3 regions of the Afipia sp. GW823-FHT06G09 genome follow, and region 1 is predicted to be linked to each of the others. Evidence: predicted binding sites of a transcription regulator. Region 1 holds the regulator's gene; each other region holds the start of a gene.
What was found. Region 1 encodes LexA, which represses DNA repair genes until DNA is damaged. Its sites were predicted from a motif close to TGTTCNNNNTGTGTTCNG; they were not measured.
Positions count from the first base shown of each region.

Region 2: the regulator LexA is predicted to act here: its motif matches at 1,877-1,894, upstream of AC1Q67_RS11365 (YifB family Mg chelatase-like AAA ATPase).
Region 3: the regulator LexA is predicted to act here: its motif matches at 2,416-2,433, upstream of AC1Q67_RS18965 (2'-5' RNA ligase family protein).

Region 1 is NZ_JBXAHF010000001.1:76,212-80,768, reverse strand. Features, by position in the region: gene AC1Q67_RS00400 (ComEC/Rec2 family competence protein) at 1-1,734, shown strand, start outside; gene lexA (transcriptional repressor LexA) at 1,748-2,455, opposite strand; gene AC1Q67_RS00390 (AraC family transcriptional regulator) at 2,632-3,552, opposite strand; gene AC1Q67_RS00385 (SDR family oxidoreductase) at 3,650-4,393, shown strand; gene AC1Q67_RS00380 (molybdopterin molybdotransferase MoeA) at 4,447-4,557, opposite strand, start outside.
Region 2 is NZ_JBXAHF010000002.1:782,509-787,065, forward strand. Features, by position in the region: gene AC1Q67_RS11360 (hypothetical protein) at 1-177, opposite strand, end outside; gene AC1Q67_RS11365 (YifB family Mg chelatase-like AAA ATPase) at 291-1,829, opposite strand; gene AC1Q67_RS11370 (MBL fold metallo-hydrolase) at 1,943-2,923, opposite strand; gene AC1Q67_RS11375 (hypothetical protein) at 3,074-3,907, opposite strand; gene gshB (glutathione synthase) at 4,081-4,557, opposite strand, start outside.
Region 3 is NZ_JBXAHF010000004.1:448,789-453,345, forward strand. Features, by position in the region: gene ilvD (dihydroxy-acid dehydratase) at 1-621, shown strand, start outside; gene AC1Q67_RS18945 (disulfide bond formation protein B) at 653-1,201, opposite strand; gene AC1Q67_RS18950 (DUF5993 family protein) at 1,212-1,370, opposite strand; gene AC1Q67_RS18955 (SRPBCC family protein) at 1,498-1,983, opposite strand; gene AC1Q67_RS18960 (ArsR/SmtB family transcription factor) at 1,980-2,318, opposite strand; gene AC1Q67_RS18965 (2'-5' RNA ligase family protein) at 2,497-3,045, shown strand; gene AC1Q67_RS18970 (ArsC family reductase) at 3,076-3,423, shown strand; gene AC1Q67_RS18975 (dicarboxylate/amino acid:cation symporter) at 3,576-4,557, shown strand, end outside.

The DNA.
Region 1 (4,557 bases):
AAGGGGACAGCGCCGGCCGTCGGCAGCTTTGTCGAACTGAAGGCGCGATTGCTGCCGCCGCTCTCGCCGCTGCGTCCGGGAAGCTACGACTTCGGACGCGACATGTACTTCCAGGGCATCGGTGCGTCTGGCTTCGCGATGGGGGCGATCAAGACGGTTGATGCCCCACGCAGCGGCGGCGCATATCTGCGCTACGCTGCTACGATGCAGGGCATGCGCGACGCCATCGATGCGCGCATTCGCGGTGTGCTCAGTGGCGACAACCGCGCCATCGCGACGGCGCTGCTGACCGGGCGGCGTGACGCGATTTCCGCGCCGGTCAACGACGCGATGTTTGTTTCGGGACTCGGCCATGTGCTGTCGATCTCGGGCTATCACATGGCGGTGGTGGCGGGCGTGGTGTTTTTCGCGGTGCGCGCGCTGCTTGCGCTGTTTCCAGCACTCACTGTGACGTTCCCGATCAAGAAATGGTCGGCAGTTGCCGCGCTGATTGCCGCAGCATTTTATCTGCTGCTATCGGGCGCGGAGGTCGCCACCCAACGCTCGTTCTTCATGACGGCGGTGGTGCTGATCGCGGTGATGGTGGATCGCCGCGCGATTACGTTCCGTACGCTGGCGGTTGCGGCGATGATCGTGCTCTTGATCGCGCCGGAAGCACTCGTGCATCCGAGTTTCCAGATGTCGTTCGCGGCGACGCTGGGACTCGTGGCGTTGATCCAGATCGGCATGCCGAACCTGTTCGCATCGCCCGACAATTCGCAGGTTGCGCGTGCGGCGCTCTGGGGAGGGCGCGAGATCACGATGCTGGCGCTGGCGTCGCTGGTGGCCGGGTTCGCGACCATGCCGTACGCGGCGTTTCATTTTCATCGCGTGACGCCTTACGGCGTGTTGGCCAATCTCGCGGCGATGCCGGTGGTCTCGATACTGGTGATGCCCGCAGGGCTGCTCGGGTTGCTGGCGATGCCGTTCGGCTTCGACGGCGTGTTCTGGCGGCTAATGGATGTCGGCATCGGATGGATGGTGGCGGTGTCGCAATGGGTGGCAGCGCTGCCTGGCGCCATCGGCCAGATCGCGTCATTCGGTGCCGGCCCGCTGGCCGTGATGAGTGCGGGGATCATTGTACTCGGTCTGCTGCGGACGCCGCTGCGTTGGGCGGGTGCAGGGCTCATCGCATTCGCAACGGTCTGGGCACTGACGGCGCCGCAGCCGGATATTCTTGTGGCGGGAGACGGCCACACCGTTGCGGTGCGAGGGAAGGACGGCAGACTGCGCCTGATGCGCACCGGAAAGGACGTCTTCCTGTCGCGCGAGTGGCTCGCGGCCGACGCCGACATGCGCAAGGCTACCGATGTATCGCTCAGCGATGGCGTCTCGTGCGACACGTCCGGATGTGTGGTGCAGACAGCGGACGGCTCGACAGTTGCGCTGACACTGAAACCGGAAGCATTCGGGGACGACTGCGTGCGGGCCGCTGTGATCGTGACACTGCGTCAGCCGCCCGCCGACTGTGCGGCCATGGTGCTGGATCAGGAAATGCTGCGCAGGCGCGGCACACTCGCTCTGCGCAAAACCGCTGACGGCTACGCGATCAGCGCCAACCGCCGCGGGGTGGGCCGTCCATGGGCGCCCGCGACCCGCGATGATGGAGCAGATACACCCGCCGTACCGGCAAATCGCCCGGTGCAGCCTGTCGATGCTACGCCGGCGGAGAGCGATCTCCAGCCGGACGATTGATCTCGAGTCGAACTCAGTACTTGCGGACCAGGCCGATCAGCTTGCCCTGAATCCGCACGCGGTTGGGCGGCAGGATTCGGACTTCGTACGCTGCGTTGGCAGGCTCCAGGGCGATGGACGCACCGCGCCGCCGGAAGCGCTTCAGGGTGGCTTCTTCCTCGTCGATCAGCGCCACCACGATGTCGCCGGTGTCGGCGGTCTCGTTGCGCTGGATCAGCACGGTGTCGCCATCGAGAATACCAGCCTCCATCATGGAGTCGCCGCGCACTTCGAGGGCGTAGTGTTCGCCGGACCCGAGCATGTCGGGCGGCACGCTGATGGTGTGGCTGCGGGTCTGCAGCGCCTCGATTGGTGTACCGGCCGCGATCCGGCCCATGACCGGTACGGCGACAGGGAAGCTTGCATCTTCGTCGGGGCCGAGCGACGGCGCCGAGCGAACCTTGCCCAGGTTGCCCTCGATGACGCTGGGCGTGAAGCCGCGGCGTGCGCCGCCGGGGCTGGCACTCGTTTCGGGAAGCTTGATGACCTCTATGGCGCGGGCTCGGTTGGCGAGCCGCCGGATAAAGCCGCGCTCCTCGAGAGCAGTGATGAGCCGGTGGATACCGGACTTCGACCGCAGGTCCAGCGCATCCTTCATCTCATCGAAGGAGGGCGGAACACCAGCTTCCTTGAGCCGCTCGTTGATGAAGCGCAGAAGCTCATACTGTTTGCGTGTCAGCATCTGAATTGGTCCCCGATCCCAAGGATCTCAAGAATTCCCGTGTCTGATCCGAAGCTGCGCCTCTCTGGATCCCCACTGCGAAACAATGAAAAGGGACACTCAGGAGTTGCGAGTCACTCGAAACAAATCATGAACGAACACTATCTGTTCCATATGTGTTCCGCAACCCCTTAATTTCACGTCAACGCGCCGACAGCTTCTGCCGAAGCGCGCGCGTAGCGGCCCGGGGACTGCCCCACATGCCGGCTGAAGGCAGTGCTGAAGGTGCTTGCCGAGCCGTAGCCGACCCGCTCGGCGACTTCGCCAAGCCCGATGTCCTGACGGCGGAGCAGATCCTTGGCGACGGCCATGCGCCAGGCGAGCAGATACTCCATCGGCGGCAGACCCACGGTCCGCGTGAAGCGCTCGAAGAATGCCGAGCGCGACAGCGCGGCTTTCCCGGCCAGTTGCGCCATCGTCCACGGCCGCGCGAGATGACCGTGCATCTGCTGCATCGCCGGAGCGAGCCGCGGATCGGCCAGTCCGCGAAGCAGTCCGGGCGGCGCGCCATCAGCCGGCGCCAATCGAAGTGCTTCAATCAGGAGCACCTCCACGAGGCGCGTGAGCACGAGATCGCGGCCGGGTCTCTGCGCGCGCGATTCCTCTCCGACGAGTTGCACCAGCACGGAGAGCCGCTCGACCCCGCGCACGTGGATCAATCCCGGCAGCAGCGATACGAGCAGGGATGCGTTGGGGGAGTCGAAAACGAAATAGCCGCCAAGTAAACGTACATCCGGCCGCCCGCCGCGGGTGCCGTGGCGGACTTCGCCCACCGGGGAAAGCATCACCTTCGGGTCGATGCGTTCGGGCCGCACCGGCTCGAAACCGGACATGGTGAATCCAGGTGTCGCGGGCAGAAGCACGAAGTCGCCGGCTTCCAGCGTCAGGGCCGGGTGACCGTCGACCGCGAGGCGGCAGCTTCCCTCAAGTACGGCGCAGAAGCTGGGCTGGCCGAAGTCCGAATAGCGCACGCCCCAGCGTCCGGCACCGCTGATGCGTTTGGAGAACACCGTGCGCGGCTGAAGCAGGGCGATGACTTCGGAGAGGGGATCGGTCACATCCGGACGCTCGCAAAGGAAATATGGACTTTCCATTGTAGATCGTCCGGACAGCGTCCGCCATAGCAACCGTACCAAAATCATCGGGAAAGTGATCATGAAGACTATTCTTATTACGGGATGCTCGTCCGGCTATGGCCTCGAAACCGCCCGGCACTTTGATGCACAGGGCTGGAAGGTGATCGCCACCATGCGGACGCCGCGCGAAGACATATTGCCTCGCAACGATACGCTCCGCGTGTTGCCGCTCGACGTGACCAGACCGGAAAGCATTGCGGCTGTCATCGCAGCGAGCGGTCCCATCGACGTGCTGGTCAACAATGCCGGCATCGGACTTTTCGGCGCGTTCGAGGCGACGCCGATGACAACGGTGCGCGAGGTGTTCGAGACCAACACGTTCGGCATGATGGCGATGACGCAGGCGGTGCTGCCGCAGTTCCGCGCGCGAAAGTCGGGCGTGGTGGTGAACGTGACCTCGAGCGCCACGCTGGCGCCGATGCCGCTGGTCGCGGCGTACACCGCGAGCAAGACCGCCATCGAGGGATTTACCGGCTCGCTGGCGCATGAACTCGCCGCGTTCAGGGTGGGCGTAAAACTGGTCGAACCCGGTTATGGGCCGACCACGCGCTTCAGCAGCAATTCGGGAAACCGGATGGAGGGGTTGATCCCGCAAGCCTACGCGCCCTTTGCGCAGCAGGTCTTTGCCGCGTTCACGCAGCCGGCCGCGGTCACGACAGAATCCGATGTGGCGGAAGCGGTCTGGCGTGCCGCCAACGATGCGACCGGGCAACTGCGCTTTCCGGCGGGTGCCGACGCCGTGGCGCTGGCTCAGGCGAGATAGACAGCACAGCCGCCGGTTTGCGATGGATCGTGGATCGGCGCAGGTGGCTTTTTCTACGCGGGAAGCCGCAGGATCGTGCAGGGCGAGCCGGCGGCGGCTGCCGGAGCGAACGGCGGCCGGACGATCAGCGCATTCGCCTCGACCAGTTTTGCCACCAGCGAACT
Region 2 (4,557 bases), on a different contig from region 1:
TTCCGGATCGTCGGTGAAGGAGACATGAAGCGGATTTTGCCATGGGCCGGTTGCGATCTGCATCGAAGCCCGGCCCAGCGCGATGCAGGGACTTGCGCTCGGGATCAGTTCACCGCCGGCGACCACGCCGGCCAGCAAGAGCGGAATGGTCGAGGCCAGGATCTTGACACGCAACATGGGACGCTACTCGCAACACGGGTTACCGCCAAAGCCGCCACGACAGGGCGGTTTATGGTTTTTGAAGTGTAAAGAGAGATCGTTACTGAAGGGTTTGCGGGCGCGGATATGAGCTACGCCGCGCGGCGTAAATCTTCAGCCAGCGCGCGGTAGGACAGGGCCTCGGCGAGATGAAGCCGCCCGATGGTGTCCGCGCCATCGAGGTCGGCGAGGGTGCGCGCCACCCGCAGCACGCGGTGATAGCCGCGTGCCGACAGCCGCATGGTTTCTGCGGCGTCGCGCAGCAGCTTTTGCCCCTGCGCATCGGGCTGCGCGATTTCTTCCAGCACCGCGGCCGGGGCTTCCGCGTTGGTGCGGATGTGCGGCAGGCCCAAGGCCGCGTAGCGCGCGATCTGAACGGCGCGGGCCGCGGCGACACGCGCCGCAACTTCAGCGGAGCCTTCCGCAGGCGCCGGAAGAATCAGGTCGGATGCGGTCACGGCCGGCACTTCGATGCGCAGATCGATGCGATCCATCAGCGGTCCGGAAATACGGCCCTGATAATCTGCGGTGCATCGGTCGATGCGGCCGCGCTTGCAGGAATAGCCGGGCTCATAGGCATGTCCGCAGCGGCAGGGATTCATCGCCGCAACCAGCATGAAACGCGCGGGGTATGTCACGCGATGGTTTGCCCGCGACACGGCGACCTCGCCGTTCTCCAGCGGCTGGCGCAGCGAATCCAGCACGCGTGCATCGAACTCCGGCAGTTCGTCAAGAAACAGCACACCGTGATGCGCCAGCGAAATTTCACCGGGTTTTGCGCGCATGCCGCCGCCGGTCAGCGCGGCCATGCTTGCGGAGTGATGCGGCGCGCGGAACGGCCGCCGCGCCGTCAGCGCGCCGCCTTCGATTTCGCCCGCGACAGATGCGATCATCGAAATCTCGAGCAGTTCGGACGGCGACAGCGGGGGCAGGATCGAGGGCAGCCGCGCCGCGAGCATCGACTTGCCCGCGCCAGGTGATCCGATCATCAGCAAGTGATGCCCGCCGGCGGCGGCGATCTCCAGCGCGCGCTTGGCGCTTTCCTGGCCCTTGATGTCGCGCAGGTCGAGCGATGCGATCTGGCGTTCGGTGATCTTCGGCTCGGGCCGCGTCAGAACCTGTGTGCCCTTGAAGTGGTTGGCGATCTGAATCAGCGACGCTGCCGCAACGATCTGAATCTCGGGGCTGGCCCAAGCCGCTTCCGCGCCGCAGGCCGCCGGGCAGATCAATCCCTCATCGCGTGCATTGGCTCCAATCGCTGCTGGGAGGACACCGGCGACCGGCGCGATCGAGCCATCGAGGCCCAGCTCACCGAGTACCGTAAATCCGCTCAGCGCATCGGGCGGGATTGCGCCGATGGCAGCCATCAGCCCGAGGGCAATGGGGAGATCGTAGTGACTGCCTTCCTTGGGCAGGTCGGCGGGCGCCAGATTGACGGTGATTCGCCGGGCCGGCAGCGCAAGGCCCGAGGCGATCAGGGCGGAGCGCACCCGCTCGCGTGCTTCCGACACCGCCTTGTCCGGCAGGCCGACGATTGAAAAAGCAGGTAATCCAGGCGCGACCTGAACCTGCACGTCCACCGCGCGGGCTTCGATGCCTTCAAACGCCACCGTGGAAACGCGCTGAACCATTGCTCCCTCGCCCCCGCCACAACCCTAGCAGGAACTTTTCCGGACGCAAGAACATTTAGGGAACACTCTGGGGCCTGCGGCAGGAGGACGTGCCTTCTGCCGCAGGTCAGCAGTCAGAGATTCATGATCATCGGCTCGGGGATGTAGCGGAAGCCCTCGCCGGCCTTCACCACATGGCCGTAGCCTGGCCAGGGGAAATGATAGGACATCACCGCCGTCTTGTTGGCCGCGATCGTGTCCAGCAGCTTGACCCGGGTGGCCGCGGCCATCTTCGGATCGGAGTCGTAGGCGAACTCCATCTTCGGCCGCTCCAGCAGCAACACCTGATGGTGGGTGAGGTCGCCGAGGAATGCGAACGACTTTCCATTCGACTGGATCATGAAGATGTGGTGGCCGAAGGTGTGGCCGGGCGCGGCTATTGCGGTGATGCCCGGCAGGAATTCCTGGCCGTCCTTGAAGAACACGATGCGGTCGCGTACCGGCATCAGGTTCTTGCGGGCGTGCGCGATGAAATCCTTGAGCGGTCCGTCCAGTTTCTTTTCGTCGGTCCAGAACTCGAGATCGGCCTGGCTGATATAGACCTGCGCATTCGGAAACAGCGGCTTGCCGCCTTCATCGACAATGCCGCCGATATGATCGATATGCGCGTGCGAGCAAACGATCGCATCGACATCCTCCGGCTTGAGACCGGCCTCGGTGATGCTCTTCTGCAAACGCCCGGTGGTCGGTCCAAAAAGTTTCGACGTGCCCATGCCGGTGTCGAACAGGACAATGCGTTCGCCGAAATTCACGATCGGCGCGTTCTGTTCGAGAATGACATTGCTGGGGCTGAGAAAGTTATCGCTCAGCATCTTCTGCACGTCTTCCTTCGGCACGCCGAGGAATGTGCCGGATGGATCGCCGAGCGGCAGCGGCCCGTCGGAAACCACCGTGACTTCGGCGTCGCCGAGCGTGAAGCGATGAAAGTAGGGAGCCTGCGTGCCAAGCTTGGGCGCACGCGCCATCGCGCCGTTGCTCATCACGGTTGCGCCAAGACTTGCGCCGAGTCCTGCACCAAGGGCAAGGAGAGATCGTCGCGAAACATCAATCGTCATGCGTTCCTCCGTTGAATTTTGTTGTTGGCCGCTTATGGTCGCGGTCGCGATTATGAGGCGCGTTGCGATGCACTGGCAAGGACCGGCATGCGCACGCATGCGCAGTGTCAAGCCGGCTTCAAAATTGGCGAACTGGAATGTCTCGAAAAATCAGGCGGGCTGATTTGCGGCGTGGGCGCTGCTGTGCGGAACCAGCGTGACGTCCCTGTCGTCGACCTTCGGCGAGATGCGAAGTCCGAACACATGCGGAAAACGCATGATATCGACATTGAAGTCCGCGGTGGTCACCGGCGTTGCGGCGGCGGCGGATTTCGGTGCGTAGAGCCGGCCCCAGATATCGACACCGGCGAATTGCGGCAACTGGGTCAGGCGCAGGTTGCCGATGGTGCCGTCGAATTTCAGCAGATGGCGTGCGCGGTCGTTCATCATCAGCACCCAGCCGTCGATGGCGTGACCGGCATCGTTGGTGATGGGGCAGGCGATGATCATCGCATCTGGCGCGGTGCGGAACAGGTGATCGTAGATCTCGGTCTGATGATTGATCAGCTCCGAATAGACCACAAGAATAACGGCGCCGTCGGTGACCTTGATCGGCAGAATCAGGCGCTGCCACAGCTGGCCGGTTTGCGACCAGGTTGCGGTAAAGCGGACGAAGGCGGGGGTGAGGCGCTTGGCCACCTGACGATAGACGTCGGCGAATTCCCGCTTCAGCGGATTGACCTGCTGCGACAGCAGGCTGCCTGCCAGATGTTCGCTGGCGTTGGCCTGAACCGCCTCGCCCACGTACATGTAGACGAAGTCGTCATTGATCGTGAGCAGATGAATGGAGTTGGCGCGAAGCTGATAGGAGCTTTCTTCTGTCAGCCGCTGCAGGGTCAAGTCATTGGTATCGTTTAGAGTTTTCCACTTAACCCACAGGAATTCCATCGCAGCGGTGGTCAACTCGCGCGGAATCGATGTGCCGTTGAAGACTTCAATTGCCATTGGCCAGCCCGTTTCGGTGCACGCATACCGCGTATCCGGTAGCGGCACACTCCCCCTGCCGCGAGATTGGCAGAAGGTGGTCAGCAATTGATTAAGGCCATCAAATGCATCGCAGACGCGTGGCGCGACAGGGATCGCTGACAGGCGATGGCGTCATTATTCGTCAGAAATTTTCAGCGGCGCTGGGCGGCAATGACATCCCAGATCTTTGCCGCAACATCGGGCCCGCCGAGCCGGGCAATCGCGCGGATGCCGGTGGGCGAAGTGACGTTGATTTCGGTCAGATGACCGTCGATCACGTCGATGCCGACGAACAGGAGGCCGCGCTCGCGCAGCGCGGGTCCCAGCCGTGCGCAGATTTCGCGCTCGCGTGGCGACAGATCGGTTGCAGCGGCCGCGCCGCCGCGCACCATGTTGGAGCGCAGATCGTCAGCTGCGGGGACACGATTGACCGCACCGGCGAATTCGCCGTCGACCAGGATGATGCGCTTGTCGCCATGCTTCACTTCGGGGAGGAAGCGCTGGATCACCCACGGCTCGCGGAACGTCACCGAGAACATGTCGTAGAGCGAACCGAAATTCATGTCGTTCGGCGTGATCCGGAACACCGCCGCACCGCCATGGCCGTAAAGCGGCTTCATCACCACGTC
Region 3 (4,557 bases), on a different contig from region 1:
TCGGCTGAGCATCCGTTCTCGAAGGACGGCGGACTTGCCGTGCTGTTCGGCAACATCGCGCCGGAAGGTTGCATCGTGAAGACCGCCGGCGTGGATGAATCGATCCTGACGTTCCGCGGCACGGCGCATGTCTTCGAAAGCCAGGATGACGCGGTGTCCGGCATTCTCGGCAACCGCGTGAAGCCCGGCGAGGTGGTCGTCGTGCGTTACGAAGGCCCGAAGGGTGGTCCGGGTATGCAGGAGATGCTGTATCCGACCAGCTATCTGAAGTCGAAAGGCCTCGGCAAGGTGTGCGCGCTGGTGACCGACGGCCGGTTCTCGGGTGGAAGCTCGGGCCTTTCGATCGGCCACGTGTCGCCGGAAGCGGCTGAAGGCGGATTGATTGGTCTCGTGGAGACCGGCGATCCGATCCTGATCGATATCCCGAACCGCATCATCAGCGTCGAGCTTGACGATGCCGTGCTTGCTGCTCGTCGCGCGGCGATGGAAGCCAAGGGCAGTGCGGCCTGGAAGCCCGTCGACCGGCAGCGCGTGGTGTCGCCTGCGTTGCGCGCTTACGCGGCGCTGACGACCAACGCGTCGCGCGGCGCCGTTCGCGATGTGTCTCAGGTCGAGAAGTAATAGCTAACGCTGATGCGGGCGAGAGCCCGCGTCAGCGTTTCAGCAACTCATAGACGACCGGGTTGTCGGCGCACGCACTGAGGCCGCATTCCAGCAGTGTCGAGATCACATTCAGCGCCGTCAGCCCGATGACCAGCCACACCGCCGTGTGCGCGAAGGTGGTCATCGCAGGCGGCACGGATTCCTGCTTCTCGAACTGCCTGTCGAACAGCAGGGCGATGGCGATCATTGCGATGGCCACAATGAATCCCAGCAGCGCCCACGTATAGTAATGATAGCCGAACAGCGCCGAGCCGTAGCCGGCGTCACCGGGCATGATGTGCAACAGAACCTGACGCGTCGAAACCATCGCTCCGACAAGCGCGGCCAGCAGCGACAGTGCGTAGTGGCTGGGCCGTGGCCCGAAGCGGATGTTCAGCATCGGCCCGATGGCGAGTGCCGCGAACATGATGCGCTGAAGCAGGCACAGCGGGCAGGGCAGTTCGTTCAGCATGAACTGCGCGGCAAACGCCGCGGCGAGCACCGCAGCAACACCGTAGAGGCCGAGGGCGTTGAGGGTGACGGCGCGTTCCGGGGACATGCGATGCGCCTCAGAACGACAGCTTGAGCGTGTCGGTTGCGTGATGAAGGTAAGTCGCGACGCACGCGATCAGCAGCACGCCTAACAGGGACATTGCAAGCGCTCGCGAGCCGCGCCACGCGACACACATCACGATCGCTGCGGCCAGAAATAGCGCGGTAAATTCCATCTTCGCTTCCCCAGCGGATATATGGATTTACTCTACGCCAGATTCGGCAATCGCGGTCTTGCATTTCAAACAGCGTAACGCCGCCGATGACGCTTGCGCGTCACCGGCGGCGTTGTTCGGGACCGCGTTACCCCTTTACATAGGCAGCCAGCTTTTCCAGCGTCTGCATGCCGAGTTCGACCGCACCGAACTTCATGACGGCATTGCGCGCCTCGATGGACGGGAAGACTGACGTCCTGGTCAGCAGCGTCCGCTTTGGGCCAAGTGCCTTGAAGGTGGTCGTGACCTCGAATGCGTTCGGATCGTTGTCGATGTCCGAACCGTGGCGATAGTCGAGGCGTTCTGCCGGCGTGATGTCGCGATACTCGATGCGGTTCGGATAATCGGTGCCGTCCGGACCATGCATGGTGAAGCGGAACAGGCCGCCGACGCGAAAGTCCATCGCGAGAACCGTGATGGTGAAGCCATTGGGGCCGTACCAGGCCTTCAACGCCTCGGCCTCGGTGAAGGCGCGGAACAGCACATCCGGCGGAGCATCGAATTCGCGTTCCATGGTGATGGTGGGCTGATCGGCCGGTGAGCTTGCCCTGACTTTGAGAGTCGCCGCTGTCATGAGTCTGTTTCCTTTGACTGGATGTCTTTCAAATACAGATCGAGCTTGCCGAAGCTCTCCTCCCAGAACCGCCGATATTGATCGAGCCATTCGGTCGCTTCCTTCAGCGCCTTGGGTTCGAGGCGGCATGGCCGCCACTGGGCCGTGCGCCCGCGCGTGACGAGGCCTGCGGTCTCCAGAACTTTCAGGTGCTGGGAGACGGCGGGGAGGCTCATGTCGAACGGCTTCGCCAGTTCCTGCACGGAGGTCTCGCCAAGCGCGAGGCGGGCGAGGATCGCGCGCCGCGTGGGATCGGCGAGAGCCTTGAAGGTCATGTCGAGAGCGTCTGCTGGCATGGCTCAACCTGTATTTAAGTAGATGCTTAAATACGATGGGAAGATCTCATCGTCAAGCCCGAAAATCCCCTTGCATCTCGGACTTCGGCATCAACAATGTTCGTTGTTTGTTCTATTGCGCAAGCAGGTTCAGATCGTGCCCGAACAGCTTGTTTTTCAAGGATTTGAGCATCAGCTCTTGCATGAGCCTACGGACGGATTGTTCCTGGCCGTGGTGCCGCCGGCGAGTATGGCTGATCGCATCAGCAACCTGATTCCGGAGCTTCGTGCCCGTCACGGATTGAGAGGCGAGCCGCTTTCGCCGAGGCGGCTCCATGTCACGCTGCACTATCTCGGCTCATACAACGGTTTGCCCCGGAAACTCATGGAGACGGTTTGCGCGGCGGCACCGGCAGTTTCAATGCCGCCGTTCGAGATCAGCTTTGATCGTGCCCTGAGCTTCACCAGCAGGAAAAAGGCAAGGCCCTTTGTACTGCGGGCAGGCGGGGACGTTATCCCGCTGCTGGGGCTTCACCGCGCCGTGGGTGAGGCCATCACAAGAGCTGGCCTTGGCCGGTGGGTGACGCGGCATTTCACACCGCATATGACGTTGCTTTACGACAGGCGGCTGGTGGACGAGCACCCGATTGAATCGCTCGGCTGGACCGTGACCGATTTCGTTTTCGTGCACAGCCTTGTCGGCCAGGGAGTGCACAATCATCTCGCGCGCTGGCCGCTACAGCGCTAAATCCTGTTTCAGAAATGCGAGGGATTGAGCTTGCCCATCACCATCTACGGCATCAAGAACTGCGACACGATGAAGAAAGCGCGCGCGTGGCTGGACAAGCATGGTGTCGACTACAGTTTTCACGACTACAAGACCGCCGGCATCGACAAGGACCGCCTTGCGCGCTGGAGCAAGACCGTCGGCTGGGAAACCTTGCTGAACCGGGCCGGCACCACATTCCGGAAGTTGCCGGATGCCGACAAGGCCAACCTCACAGAGAAGAAGGCGATGGCACTGATGCTTGCTCAGCCGTCCATGATCAAGCGTCCCGTTCTTGAAGTTCGCGGCAAGCTGCTGGTCGGCTTCAAGCCGGAGAACTACGCGGCGGTGGTCGGGTAGGCCGCGCGAAGCTGCGGCACGGAACCTTCGTCAGGATGCTGCCGATAAAACGTTATTGATCCGCCGATTTTCCTTGAGGGGTGCGACGTTCTGGCGCACCGTCGCGGGACGTGCCATTTTACCGTCCGCGCTCTTCCCTCAGGATATCTCCGATGACAGTCACCGCCGCGCCATCAGTACCGGCCTCAACAAAATCGCCCTGGTATTCCATCCTTTATGTTCAGGTGCTGATTGCCATCGCACTCGGTGTTCTGGTCGGACATTTCTATCCGGGCACCGGCAAGGCGCTGAAGCCGCTCGGGGACGGCTTCATCTCGCTGATCAAGATGATGATCGCGCCCGTCATCTTCTGCACGGTGGTGCACGGCATTTCCTCGATGGGCGATCTCAAGCGCGTCGGCCGCGTGGGCCTTAAGGCTCTGCTGTATTTCGAAGTCGTCTCAACGATCGCGCTGGCGGTGGGCCTGCTCGTCGGTGAAATCGTTCAGCCCGGCAGCGGGTTCAACATCGATCCTGCGACGCTCGATCCGAAGGCTGTTGCGACTTACGTCCACAAGGCGAGTGAAGAGGGGATCGTCTCGCACTTGATGGCGATCATCCCGAACAGTTTCATCGGCGCTCTGGCGAATGGCGATCTGTTGCAGGTGCTGCTGGTCTCCATCCTGTCGGGTTTCGCGATTGCCTTCATGGGACCCGCGGGCGAACCGATCGCAAATGCCATCGACATGGCCGCGAAAGTCTTCTTCGGCGTGATCCGCATCATCGTCCGTGCGGCGCCGATCGGCGCATTCGGTGCGATGGCCTTTACGGTTGGCGCTTACGGGCTCGGCGCGTTGTGGAATCTGGTCGCGCTGATCGGTACTTTCTACCTGACCAGCATGCTGTTCGTCTTGCTGGTGCTCGGCGGGATCGCGCGGTTCGCGGGATTCTCCATCCTGCGCTTCATCGCCTACATCAAGGATGAGCTTCTGATTGTGCTTGGCACCAGCTCATCCGAAACCGTGCTGCCCAACATGATCAAGAAGATGGAGCGGCTCGGTGCATCGCGCGGCGTGGTCGGTCTCGTGATCCCCACCGGCTACAGCTTCAATCTCGACGGCACCAACATCTACATGACGCTGGCGACGCTGTTCC